2 regions of the Kluyvera intermedia genome follow, and region 1 is predicted to be linked to the other one. Evidence: riboswitches for the same ligand, from Rfam matches in the RefSeq annotation. Region 1 holds a riboswitch; the other holds the start of a gene.
The links. Region 1 has a riboswitch for thiamine pyrophosphate ahead of thiB (thiamine ABC transporter substrate binding subunit). Riboswitches for the same ligand answer to the same signal wherever they lie in the genome.
Positions count from the first base shown of each region.

Region 2: another riboswitch for thiamine pyrophosphate. It lies ahead of thiC (phosphomethylpyrimidine synthase ThiC); the one in region 1 lies ahead of thiB (thiamine ABC transporter substrate binding subunit).

Region 1 covers NZ_CP139986.1:3,930,892-3,936,204, forward strand. Annotated here, with positions in the region: gene leuD (3-isopropylmalate dehydratase small subunit) at 1-42, shown strand, start outside; gene U0026_RS18980 (sugar efflux transporter) at 148-1,326, opposite strand; gene sgrT (glucose uptake inhibitor SgrT) at 1,414-1,551, opposite strand; gene sgrR (HTH-type transcriptional regulator SgrR) at 1,639-3,294, shown strand; TPP riboswitch at 3,330-3,434, shown strand; gene thiB (thiamine ABC transporter substrate binding subunit) at 3,464-4,447, shown strand; gene thiP (thiamine/thiamine pyrophosphate ABC transporter permease ThiP) at 4,423-5,313, shown strand, end outside.
Region 2 covers NZ_CP139986.1:4,446,729-4,452,041, forward strand. Annotated here, with positions in the region: gene nudC (NAD(+) diphosphatase) at 1-648, opposite strand, end outside; gene U0026_RS21385 (Rsd/AlgQ family anti-sigma factor) at 746-1,231, shown strand; TPP riboswitch at 1,285-1,394, shown strand; gene thiC (phosphomethylpyrimidine synthase ThiC) at 1,477-3,375, shown strand; gene thiE (thiamine phosphate synthase) at 3,375-4,010, shown strand; gene U0026_RS21400 (HesA/MoeB/ThiF family protein) at 4,003-4,758, shown strand; gene thiS (sulfur carrier protein ThiS) at 4,742-4,942, shown strand; gene thiG (thiazole synthase) at 4,944-5,313, shown strand, end outside.

The DNA.
Region 1 (5,313 bases):
ATTTCCGAGTACGAGAATAAGCAACCGGCGTTTATGCAGTAATTTGTTACGCCGAGCCTCCCCGGCGTCGCAGCGCTCAGCCGGGCTACCGTTTAATGTAGCCCGGACAAGGCGCGAACGCGCCGCCTCCGGGGAGGCTCAACTGCTCTATACGTCCTTCACCCGCCACGTCATCGCCAGCGTCACCACCGAAATCCCCGCAATCACCCAGTACACTGAGAAGTGGCCAAAATTCTGCGCCAGCGCTCCCTGAATAATCCCGGCTAAAATCACCCCAGTTGAGATGCTATTGGTAAACAGCGTGGTCGCCGCCCCTGCCCGTCCCGGCATCAAATCCTGGAACCACAGCATGCCAATCCCGGCGACAATACCAATAAAAACAGCGTTAAATAGCTGCAATACCAGCAACGACGTATGGCTGTGGAAGAAAATCAGGCCGATATAAAACAGCACGCCAGCGGCCACCGCCGTCACCATCATCCGCCGCTTACCAAAGCGCTTCACGTAGTAACCTGCAAGGATCATCGCCGGAATCTCCAGCCCAGCTGCCGTACCCATCAAGATCCCCGCCAGGCTATCCTGCAGGCCAAGATCGCTGCTGATCCACAATGGCATATCGATGATATACATGGTGTTGCAGGTCCACATCAGCGTGGAGGCGATAAACAGCATACGAACGTTGCTGTCCTTCCAGCCACTGATAGGAAGCTGCACGGTGTCAGCAGGCTGCTCAACTCGCGCCACCGAAGGCAGCGTCAACGCGATTAGCGCAAGGCTGATGGCAAAAATAGCCGCTGCAATCGAGAACATGGCGGTAAAGCCGTAGTTCAGCGCCAGCATAAAGGCCAGCGGCGGGCCAATAACCCACGCCAGCGATAATTGCGCACGCATCACCGAGCTGAACATCACCACTTCACGCGCTGAACTGTCAGCATACTCACGCGCCAGCGCAAACAGCTGTGGCATGGCAGCGTTAGCAATCGAGGCCAGCAGTACGCCGCAGGTAATCAGCGTTAAATAATGCCGATTAAAAGCGAACAGCAGCGCGTTACCCACCGCCATCAGACAACAGAACATAATCAGTTTACGACGATCGCCCCGGCTATCGGATCGCTTTGCCAACCCAAGACTGACGACGATCCCGGCTACCGCGTTGACGGTATAAAACAGGCCAACCCAGAACGGCTGTACGCCCACTTCCCGGCTGAGATACAGGCTTAACGTTGGTGCCTGTAGCGCCCCCGCGATCCCCATCATAAACGCCACCATCATAAAGGCAGCATAAACACCGTTGAGACGTCGTCCCATCGTCATTAACCAGAGCATGTGAAATCCTTTGTGCACGCGAGAGAATAAAAAAAGCCAGCAGATGATACCTGCTGGCAAATACTCAGTCACACATGATTAGGCGAATTAATGTTCAGAGGTCGGTTTCGTAACTTCCCACTGCATCAGATAGTTCAGCATTTCAAGCCGTTGTGCCGTTGCCAGGCGGGCCAGCCAGGAAACATGTTTGGTGGCAGAGAAATATCGCTGATAGAACTGATACATGGTGACCTCCTCGCTTCATCGAAAGCAATTATTGGCTTAATATAGGGATTAATAAATTGCTGAGTTTTTATCAGGAGTTCCCCTTTTATGTCCTCAGGTCGATTGCAACAACAGTTCATCCGCTTATGGCAGTGCTGCGAAGGAAAATCGCAGGAAACCACGCTAAATACTCTGGCCGAATTACTGAGCTGTTCACGCCGCCATATGAGGACGCTATTGAATACTATGGAAGCGCGCGGCTGGCTGACCTGGGAGGCGGAGGTCGGGCGCGGCAAGCGTTCAAAGCTTACCTTCCTCTACACCGGGCTGGCGTTGCAGCAGCAACGTGCGGAGGATCTGCTGGAGCAAGACCGGATCGATCAACTGGTTCAACTGGTCGGCGATAAAGCCGCGGTACGCCAGATGCTGGTTTCGCATTTAGGCCGCAGTTTCCGCCAGGGTCGGCATATTTTGCGCGTGCTTTACTACCGTCCGATGCACAATTTACTGCCAGGAACCGCCCTGCGGCGTTCTGAAACCCACATCGCGCGGCAAATTTTTAGCGCATTAACCCGAATCAACGAGGTAAATGGGGAACTGGAAGCCGATATTGCGCACCATTGGCAGGCAATTTCCCCATTACACTGGCGTTTTTACCTCCGCCCCGGCATTCATTTCCATCACGGCCGTGAATTGGAGATGGAGGACGTCATCGCGTCACTGCACCGCAGCATGACGCTTCCGCTGTATTCGAATATTTCGCGTATCGACTCCCCTACCGCCTGGACACTGGATGTCCACCTTACGGAACCCGATCGCTGGCTGCCGCTGTTATTAGGTCAGGTCTCAGCGATGATCCTGCCGCGCGAGTGGCAGTCACTGCCCAACTTCTCACGCATGCCGGTTGGCACCGGCCCGTACTCGGTCGCCCGTAACAATCAAAACCAGCTTAAGATCCTCGCCTTTGATGATTACTTCGGTTTCCGGGCGCTTATCGATGAGGTTAACGTCTGGGTCTTGCCGGAAATCAGCGAGGAGCCCAATGGCGGGCTGACGCTACAGGGTACCACCGAGAGCGAAAAGGCGGTCGAAAGCCGCCTTGAGGAGGGATGCTATTATTTACTGTTCGACGCCCGCAGCCCACTCGGCAACAACCCGGCAGTACGCCAGTGGCTGAGCCATATTTTTCATCCGAACAATCTTCTATACCACGCAGGCGAACAACACCAAAGCCACTGGTTCCCGGCCTATGGTCTGCTGCCGCGTTGGCACCACGCCCGCAGCCGCGCCTGTGAAAAACCGGCCGGGCTGGAATCGGTGACGCTGACCTATTATCGCGAACACATTGAACACCGAACGATTGGCCTCATTATGGAAGCCCTGCTGGCGGAGCATCAGGTCAAACTGAATATTCAGGAAGTGGAGTATGAGGAATGGCACCAGGGCGAGGTGGTCAGCGATATCTGGCTCAACAGCGCCAACTTTACGCTGCCGCTGGATTTCTCGTTATTTGCCTTTCTGTATGAAGTACCGCTTATCCGCAACTGTATTCCCATCGACTGGGAGCAGGACGCCCAGCGCTGGCGCGCCAATGCGCTCCCGCAGGCCGACTGGTGCCAACAACTTATGGAGAATCAGTCCGTTGTGCCGCTCATTCACCATTGGCTGATGTTACAGGGGCAACGCAGTATGCGCGGCGTGCGAATGAACACGTTAGGCTGGTTTGACTTTAAATCAGCCTGGTTTGCGCCACCGGATCCATAAGGCTTTTGATTTATTCACGTTATCATTACAATGTGGCGTTCTCAACGGGGTGCTAAACACAAACGCGTGTATTGGCTGAGAAAGACCCGTCGAACCTGATCCGGATAATCCCGGCGAAGGGATTTGGGGCTCACTCAAAATCCTTTGCCACCATGAATAAAGGTGCAAAGTGCTCAAAAAATTACTCCCACTGCTGGCCCTCATTGCCGTGCCAGCCTTCGCTAAACCCGTTCTCACGGTCTACACCTACGATTCCTTCGCCGCCGACTGGGGCCCTGGACCTGCGGTCAAAAAAGCGTTTGAGGTCGACTGTCACTGCGAGCTGAAATTCGTCGCGCTGGAAGATGGCGTATCGCTGCTTAACCGTCTACGTATGGAAGGCAAAAATAGCAAAGCCGACGTAGTATTGGGGCTGGATAACAATCTGCTTCAGGCTGCGACTGAGACTAAACTGTTCGCCAAAAGCAACGTTCCGGCAAGCGCCGTCAACGTGCCGGGCGGCTGGAACAACGACACCTTCGTGCCGTTCGACTACGGCTACTTCGCTTTCGTCTACGACAAAAACAAACTGAAAAACCCGCCAAAAAACCTGAAAGAACTGGTCGAAAGCGATCAGAAATGGCGGGTGATTTACCAAGATCCTCGCACCAGTACGCCGGGCTTAGGCCTGCTGCTGTGGATGCAGAAAGTCTATGGCGATAAAGCACCGGAAGCGTGGCAGAAACTGGCGGCGAAAACCGTTACCGTCACCAAGGGCTGGAGTGAAGCCTACGGTCTGTTCCTGAAAGGGGAAAGCGACCTGGTACTGAGCTACACCACCTCACCGGCGTATCACATCATCGAAGAGAAGAAAGATAACTACGCGGCGGCAGCCTTTAGCGAAGGTCATTACCTGCAGGTGGAAGTGGCAGCGAAAACCGCCGCCAGTAAACAGCCCAAACTGGCGGATCAATTCCTGAGCTTTATGGTTTCCCCAGCATTCCAGAATGCGGTGCCAACCGGTAACTGGATGTACCCCGTGACTCAGGTTGCGTTACCGGAGGGCTTTAACAACCTGGTGAAACCACAAACTGCACTGCAATTTACGCCGCAACAGGTCGCAACCGATCGTCAAAACTGGATTAACGCATGGCTCCGCGCCGCCAGCCGCTAACTCCTCACTGGCTCTTTCCGGGGCTTGCAGCCACCACGCTGATGGTGGCCGTCGCCCTGGCGGCATTTTTGTCGTTATGGCTAAACGCACCAGAAACCTCATGGTCGACGCTGCTTGCCGACAGCTATCTGTGGCACGTGGTGCGATTCTCCTTCTGGCAGGCGTTCCTTTCGGCGCTGCTGTCCGTCATTCCTGCCATTTTCCTTGCCCGCGCGCTCTACCGCCGACGCTTCCCCGGCCGCCAGCTGTTACTGCGGCTGTGTGCCATGACGCTTATTTTACCGGTGCTGGTCGCCGTATTCGGTATTCTGAGCGTTTACGGTCGTCAGGGCTGGCTGGCTCAGCTTTGTACCTGGCTCGGCTGGCAGTGGAATTTCTCACCCTACGGCCTGCAAGGCATCCTGCTGGCGCATGTGTTCTTTAATATGCCGATGGCAACCCGCCTGTTGCTGCAAGCGCTGGAGCAAATTCCCGGTGAGCAGCGCCAAATTGCGGCTCAGCTTGGCATGCGCGGCTACCCGTTTTTCCGCCTGGTAGAGTGGCCATGGCTGCGGCGTCAAATTTTACCCATCGCCACGCTTATCTTTATGCTCTGTTTCGCCAGCTTCGCCACCGTGCTATCACTGGGCGGCGGGCCGTCGGCCACCACCATCGAGCTGGCTATCTACCAGGCGCTGAACTTTGATTACGACCCCGCGCGGGCAGCGATGCTGGCGATCATTCAAATGGCCTGCTGTCTGTCGCTGGTGTTATTAAGCCAGCGCCTGAGCCGAGCGATTGCGATTGGCAACACGCAGGTTCACGGCTGGCGTGACCCTGACGATCGCTGGCACAGCCGAATCGCCGACATGCTACTGATTTTGCTG
Region 2 (5,313 bases), 520 kb from region 1:
GTCGATAACAATCTCACCGCTATCGTATTCCGCCATATAGGCAGTCATCAGCGATTGTGGGAACGGCCATGGCTGTGAAGTGACGTAGCGTAGGTTCTTCACCTTGATACCACTCTCTTCCATGACCTCACGCGCCACAGCCTGTTCCAGCGTTTCACCCACTTCGACAAAACCTGCCAGCACGGTATGTACACCGTTACGGTGGCGAACATGCTGAGCCAGCAAAATAGAATCATCACGCCGAATCGCAACAATAATGCACGGCGCAATTTGCGGATAGTAGCGTTCGCGGCAGTGGCTACAGAGCATCGCCCATTCGGTTTTGCTCGGATGCATGGTGTGACCGCAGTAACCGCAGAATTTGTGTGAGCGGTAAAACTCTGTCAGTTGTACGCCACGCCCAGCAAGCTGGAACAGCCCCACATCCTGATCGAGCACTTGCCGTACCGATCCCATATCGTGACGACGGTGTTGCTGTACTAGCCAGACCGGCAGGCCTTCCCATTCACCAATTTGCTGTGCGGGTAGCCCCACAAGATCGAAATTTACCGCTTCGCCGCAGGGCAATTCCCCACCGGGCAGCCATAATTTTTGTTCGTGGCTGACGATCCACCAACCGCGATCCCATTTTTCAATTATACGATCCATATCTCTTGCGCAACCTTTGCTTCACAGGCATGTTGTTAACATTATTATTACATAACGACGTGAGCAGATTTTAACCTTACCGATGCGGGGTCAACCTATGTTAAACCAGTTAGAAAGTCTAAAAGAGCGTATTCATGGACACCACAAACTGGTCGACCGCTGGCTGAATATTCGTAAGCACCTGCTCGTGGCGTACTACGATTTGGTTGGCCTTAAGCCTGGCAAAGAATCGTTTATGCGGCTAAATGAAAAAGCGCTCGATAACTTTTGCCAGCGACTGGTCGACTACCTGTCTGCCGGTCATTTCAGTATTTATGAACGCATTATCCATAAAATGGAAGGCGAGAGTCCGCTTTTAAACGCCACCAAAATCTGGCCGCAGCTAGATGCTAATACCCAACAGATTATGGATTTCTATGATTCGACGCTGGAAAACGCCATCGACCAGGATAACGTGAATGAATTTCAGCAGGCGCTTTCTGATATCGGTGAAGCGCTTGAGGCACGTTTCCGGCTGGAAGATCAGCTGATCATGCTGGCCTTTAAGACGCTTAACGAAGGCGAATTCAAACGCCCGGCTTGAGATTTGCTGTATTAACGCGTAGTTTACAATCATTACCTCTGGTTATCAGAGGTTGCTTCTTGTCGGAGTGCCCAGTGCGCAAGCACGGGCTGAGACCGTTAATTCGGGATCCGCGGAACCTGATCAGGTTAAGACCTGCGAAGGGAACAAGAGTTAATCTTCAGTTGCATCGCCCATGGGCGATCTTCCCTCTTGCTTCATCCGTCGTCTGACAAGCCATCTCCTTACTTTTTCTGGAATGAGCTATGTCTGTCACAACTAAACCATCCCGCCGCGAACAGCGCGCCCAAGCCCAACACTTTATCGACACCCTGGAAGGGACCGCCTTTCCTAACTCAAAACGTATTTATATCACCGGCTCACAGCCGGATATCCGTATTCCGATGCGCGAAATCCAACTCAGCCCAACGCTCATTGGCGGCAGCAAAGATACCCCACAGTTCGAAGAGAACGAAGCCGTGCCGGTTTATGACACCTCTGGCCCGTATGGCGATCCTGATGTGGCGATTAACGTCCAGCAGGGTCTGGCAAAACTGCGCCAGCCATGGATTACCGCGCGTAACGATAGTGAAGAGTTAGATGACCGTAGCTCGGCCTACACCAAAGAGCGTCTGGCCGATGATGGCCTTGATGAACTGCGTTTTACCGGGTTACTCACGCCAAAACGTGCCAAATCTGGACACTGCGTCACCCAATTGCACTATGCCCGCCAGGGAATTGTCACCCCAGAGATGGAGTTTATCGCCGTACGCGAAAACATGGGTCGTGAGCGTATTCGCAGCGAAGTGTTACGCCACCAGCATCCGGGGATGAGCTTTGGCGCCAGCCTGCCGGAAAATATCACGCCAGAATTCGTGCGTGATGAAGTCGCCGCCGGACGCGCCATCATCCCCGCCAACATCAACCACCCGGAATCGGAACCGATGATCATCGGACGTAACTTCCTGGTGAAGGTCAACGCCAACATCGGCAACTCCGCAGTCACCTCCTCCATCGAAGAAGAAGTGGAAAAACTGGTGTGGTCCACCCGCTGGGGCGCGGATACGGTGATGGATCTGTCCACCGGTCGCTATATTCACGAAACCCGCGAATGGATCCTGCGAAACAGCCCGGTGCCGATCGGTACCGTACCGATCTACCAGGCGCTGGAGAAGGTCAACGGGATCGCCGAAGATCTCACCTGGGAAGCGTTCCGCGACACGCTGCTGGAGCAGGCCGAGCAGGGCGTCGACTATTTTACTATCCACGCGGGTGTGCTGCTGCGCTATGTGCCGATGACCGCTAAACGCCTGACCGGAATTGTCTCGCGCGGCGGTTCCATCATGGCGAAATGGTGCCTCTCCCATCACAAAGAAAACTTCTTGTTCGAGCACTTCCGCGAAATCTGTGAAATCTGTGCCGCCTATGACGTTTCCCTATCATTGGGCGACGGCCTGCGTCCAGGCTCTATTCAGGATGCCAACGATGAAGCCCAGTTCTCTGAGCTGCATACGCTGGGCGATCTGACCAAAATTGCCTGGGAATATGACGTGCAGGTGATGATTGAAGGCCCGGGCCACGTGCCGATGCAGATGATTAAGCGCAACATGACCGAAGAGCTGGAGCACTGCCACGAAGCGCCGTTCTACACCTTAGGGCCGTTGACCACCGATATTGCGCCGGGTTATGACCACTTCACCTCCGGCATTGGTGCGGCGATGATTGGCTGGTTCGGATGCGCGATGCTGTGCTACGTGACGCCAAAAGAGCACCTCGGCCTGCCGAACAAAGAAGATGTGAAACAGGGGCTGATTACCTACAAGATCGCCGCGCACGCCGCCGATTTAGCCAAAGGCCATCCGGGCGCGCAGATCCGCGACAACGCCATGTCAAAAGCGCGCTTTGAATTCCGCTGGGAAGACCAGTTTAACCTGGCACTCGACCCATTCACCGCCCGCGCTTATCACGATGAAACTCTGCCGCAAGAGTCCGGTAAAGTTGCCCACTTCTGCTCAATGTGTGGGCCAAAATTCTGCTCGATGAAAATCAGCCAGGAAGTGCGCGACTACGCTGCCGCACAAACCATTGAAGTGGGGATGGCGGATATGTCGGAGAACTTCCGCGCCAAAGGCGGTGAAATCTACCTGAAAAAGGAGGAAGCCTGATGTATCAGCCTGAATTCCCAACGGTACCTTTTCGCTTAGGGTTATATCCGGTCGTTGACAGCGTGCTGTGGATTGAACGCCTGCTGTCGGTGGGCGTGCGCACGATTCAGCTACGCATCAAAGATATGCGTGATGAGGATGTTGAAGCCGACGTGATTGCCGCCATTGAACTGGGGCGTCGCTATGACGCCCGCCTGTTTATCAATGACTACTGGCAACTGGCGATTAAGCATAGCGCTTACGGCGTACATCTTGGTCAGGAAGACCTTGAAACCACCGACCTGAAGGCCATTCAGGCGGCTGGATTACGCCTTGGGGTTTCCACCCACGATGATATGGAGATCGATGTCGCACTCACCGCTCGCCCCTCTTATATCGCCCTGGGGCACGTCTTCCCGACACAAACCAAGCAGATGCCTTCATCACCCCAGGGGCTGACGCAACTGGCAAGCCATATTGAACGACTCGCCGACTACCCTACCGTCGCTATTGGCGGCATCAGCCTTGCGCGGGCACCGGCTGTGCTGGCGACCGGCGTGGGCAGCATTGCGGTGGTCAGCGCCATCACGCAGGCCGCTGACTGGCGCGATGCCACATCACAACTGCTAACTATCGCGGGAGCGGGCGATGAATGATCGTGATTTTATGCGCTACAGTCGCCAGATTTTACTGGGTGATATCGCGATAGAAGGACAGCAAAAGTTGCTTGGCAGCCACGTGCTGATTGTCGGTTTGGGTGGATTAGGATCCCCAGCCGCGCTGTATCTGGCAGGCGCCGGGGTGGGCACGTTAACACTCGCCGACGATGACGATGTGCATCTGAGTAACCTACAGCGGCAAATCCTTTTCACGACCGATGACGTCGCCCGACCGAAATCTCAGGTCACCCGGCAGCGGCTATCCCGGCTTAACCCGGATATTGAACTGGTCGCGCTTGGGCAGCGTCTAGCGGGAGATGCTCTTAGGCATTCCGTAGCACGTGCCGATGTCGTCCTCGACTGTACCGACAACATGGCAACGCGCCAGGCGATTAACGCCGCCTGTGTGGCATTGGATACACCGCTTATCACCGCCAGCGCCGTCGGTTTTGGCGGCCAGTTGATGGTCCTGACGCCGCCGTGGGAGCAAGGTTGTTATCGCTGCTTATGGCCAGACGACGTGGAGCCAGAGCGTAACTGTCGCACCGCAGGCATTGTCGGCCCGGTCGTCGGCATCATGGGGACGTTGCAGGCGCTGGAAGCCATCAAACTGCTCAGCGGTATTGAGAGTCCTCGTGGAGAATTACGCTTGTTTGACGGCAGGACCAACCAATGGCGCGGCCTGGCGTTACGACGCGCCCGCGGTTGCCCAGTGTGCGGAGGGCGACATGCAGATTCAGTTTAATGATGAGCTTATCCAGTACGCCGAGGGACAAAACGTCAGCGCGCTGTTGGCTGAGCTTCATCAACTCAAACCGGGGACAGCGCTGGCATTGAATCAACAGATCCTGCCGCGTGAGCAATGGGAACAGCAAATCGTGCAGGAAGGCGACCAAATCCTGCTTTTTCAAGTTATTGCAGGAGGTTGATATGTTACGTATAGCCGACAAAACGTTTGATTCACATCTGTTCACCGGCACCGGGAAATTTGCCTCATCACAACTGATGGTGGAGGCGATTCGCGCCTCCGGCAGCCAACTGGTGACGCTGGCGATGAAGCGCGTGGATTTACGCCAGCACAGTGACGCTATTCTGGCACCGTTGGTTGAAGCGGGGGTGACACTGCTGCCCAATACATCCGGCGCGAAAACGGCAGAAGAAGCTATCTTCGCGGCACAGCTAGCGCGTGAAGCGCTGGGCACGCACTGGCTCAAGTTAGAAATTCATCCCGATGCCCGCTGGTTGTTGCCAGACCCCATCGAAACGCTGAAAGCTGCCGAAGCGCTGGTGAAGCAGGGTT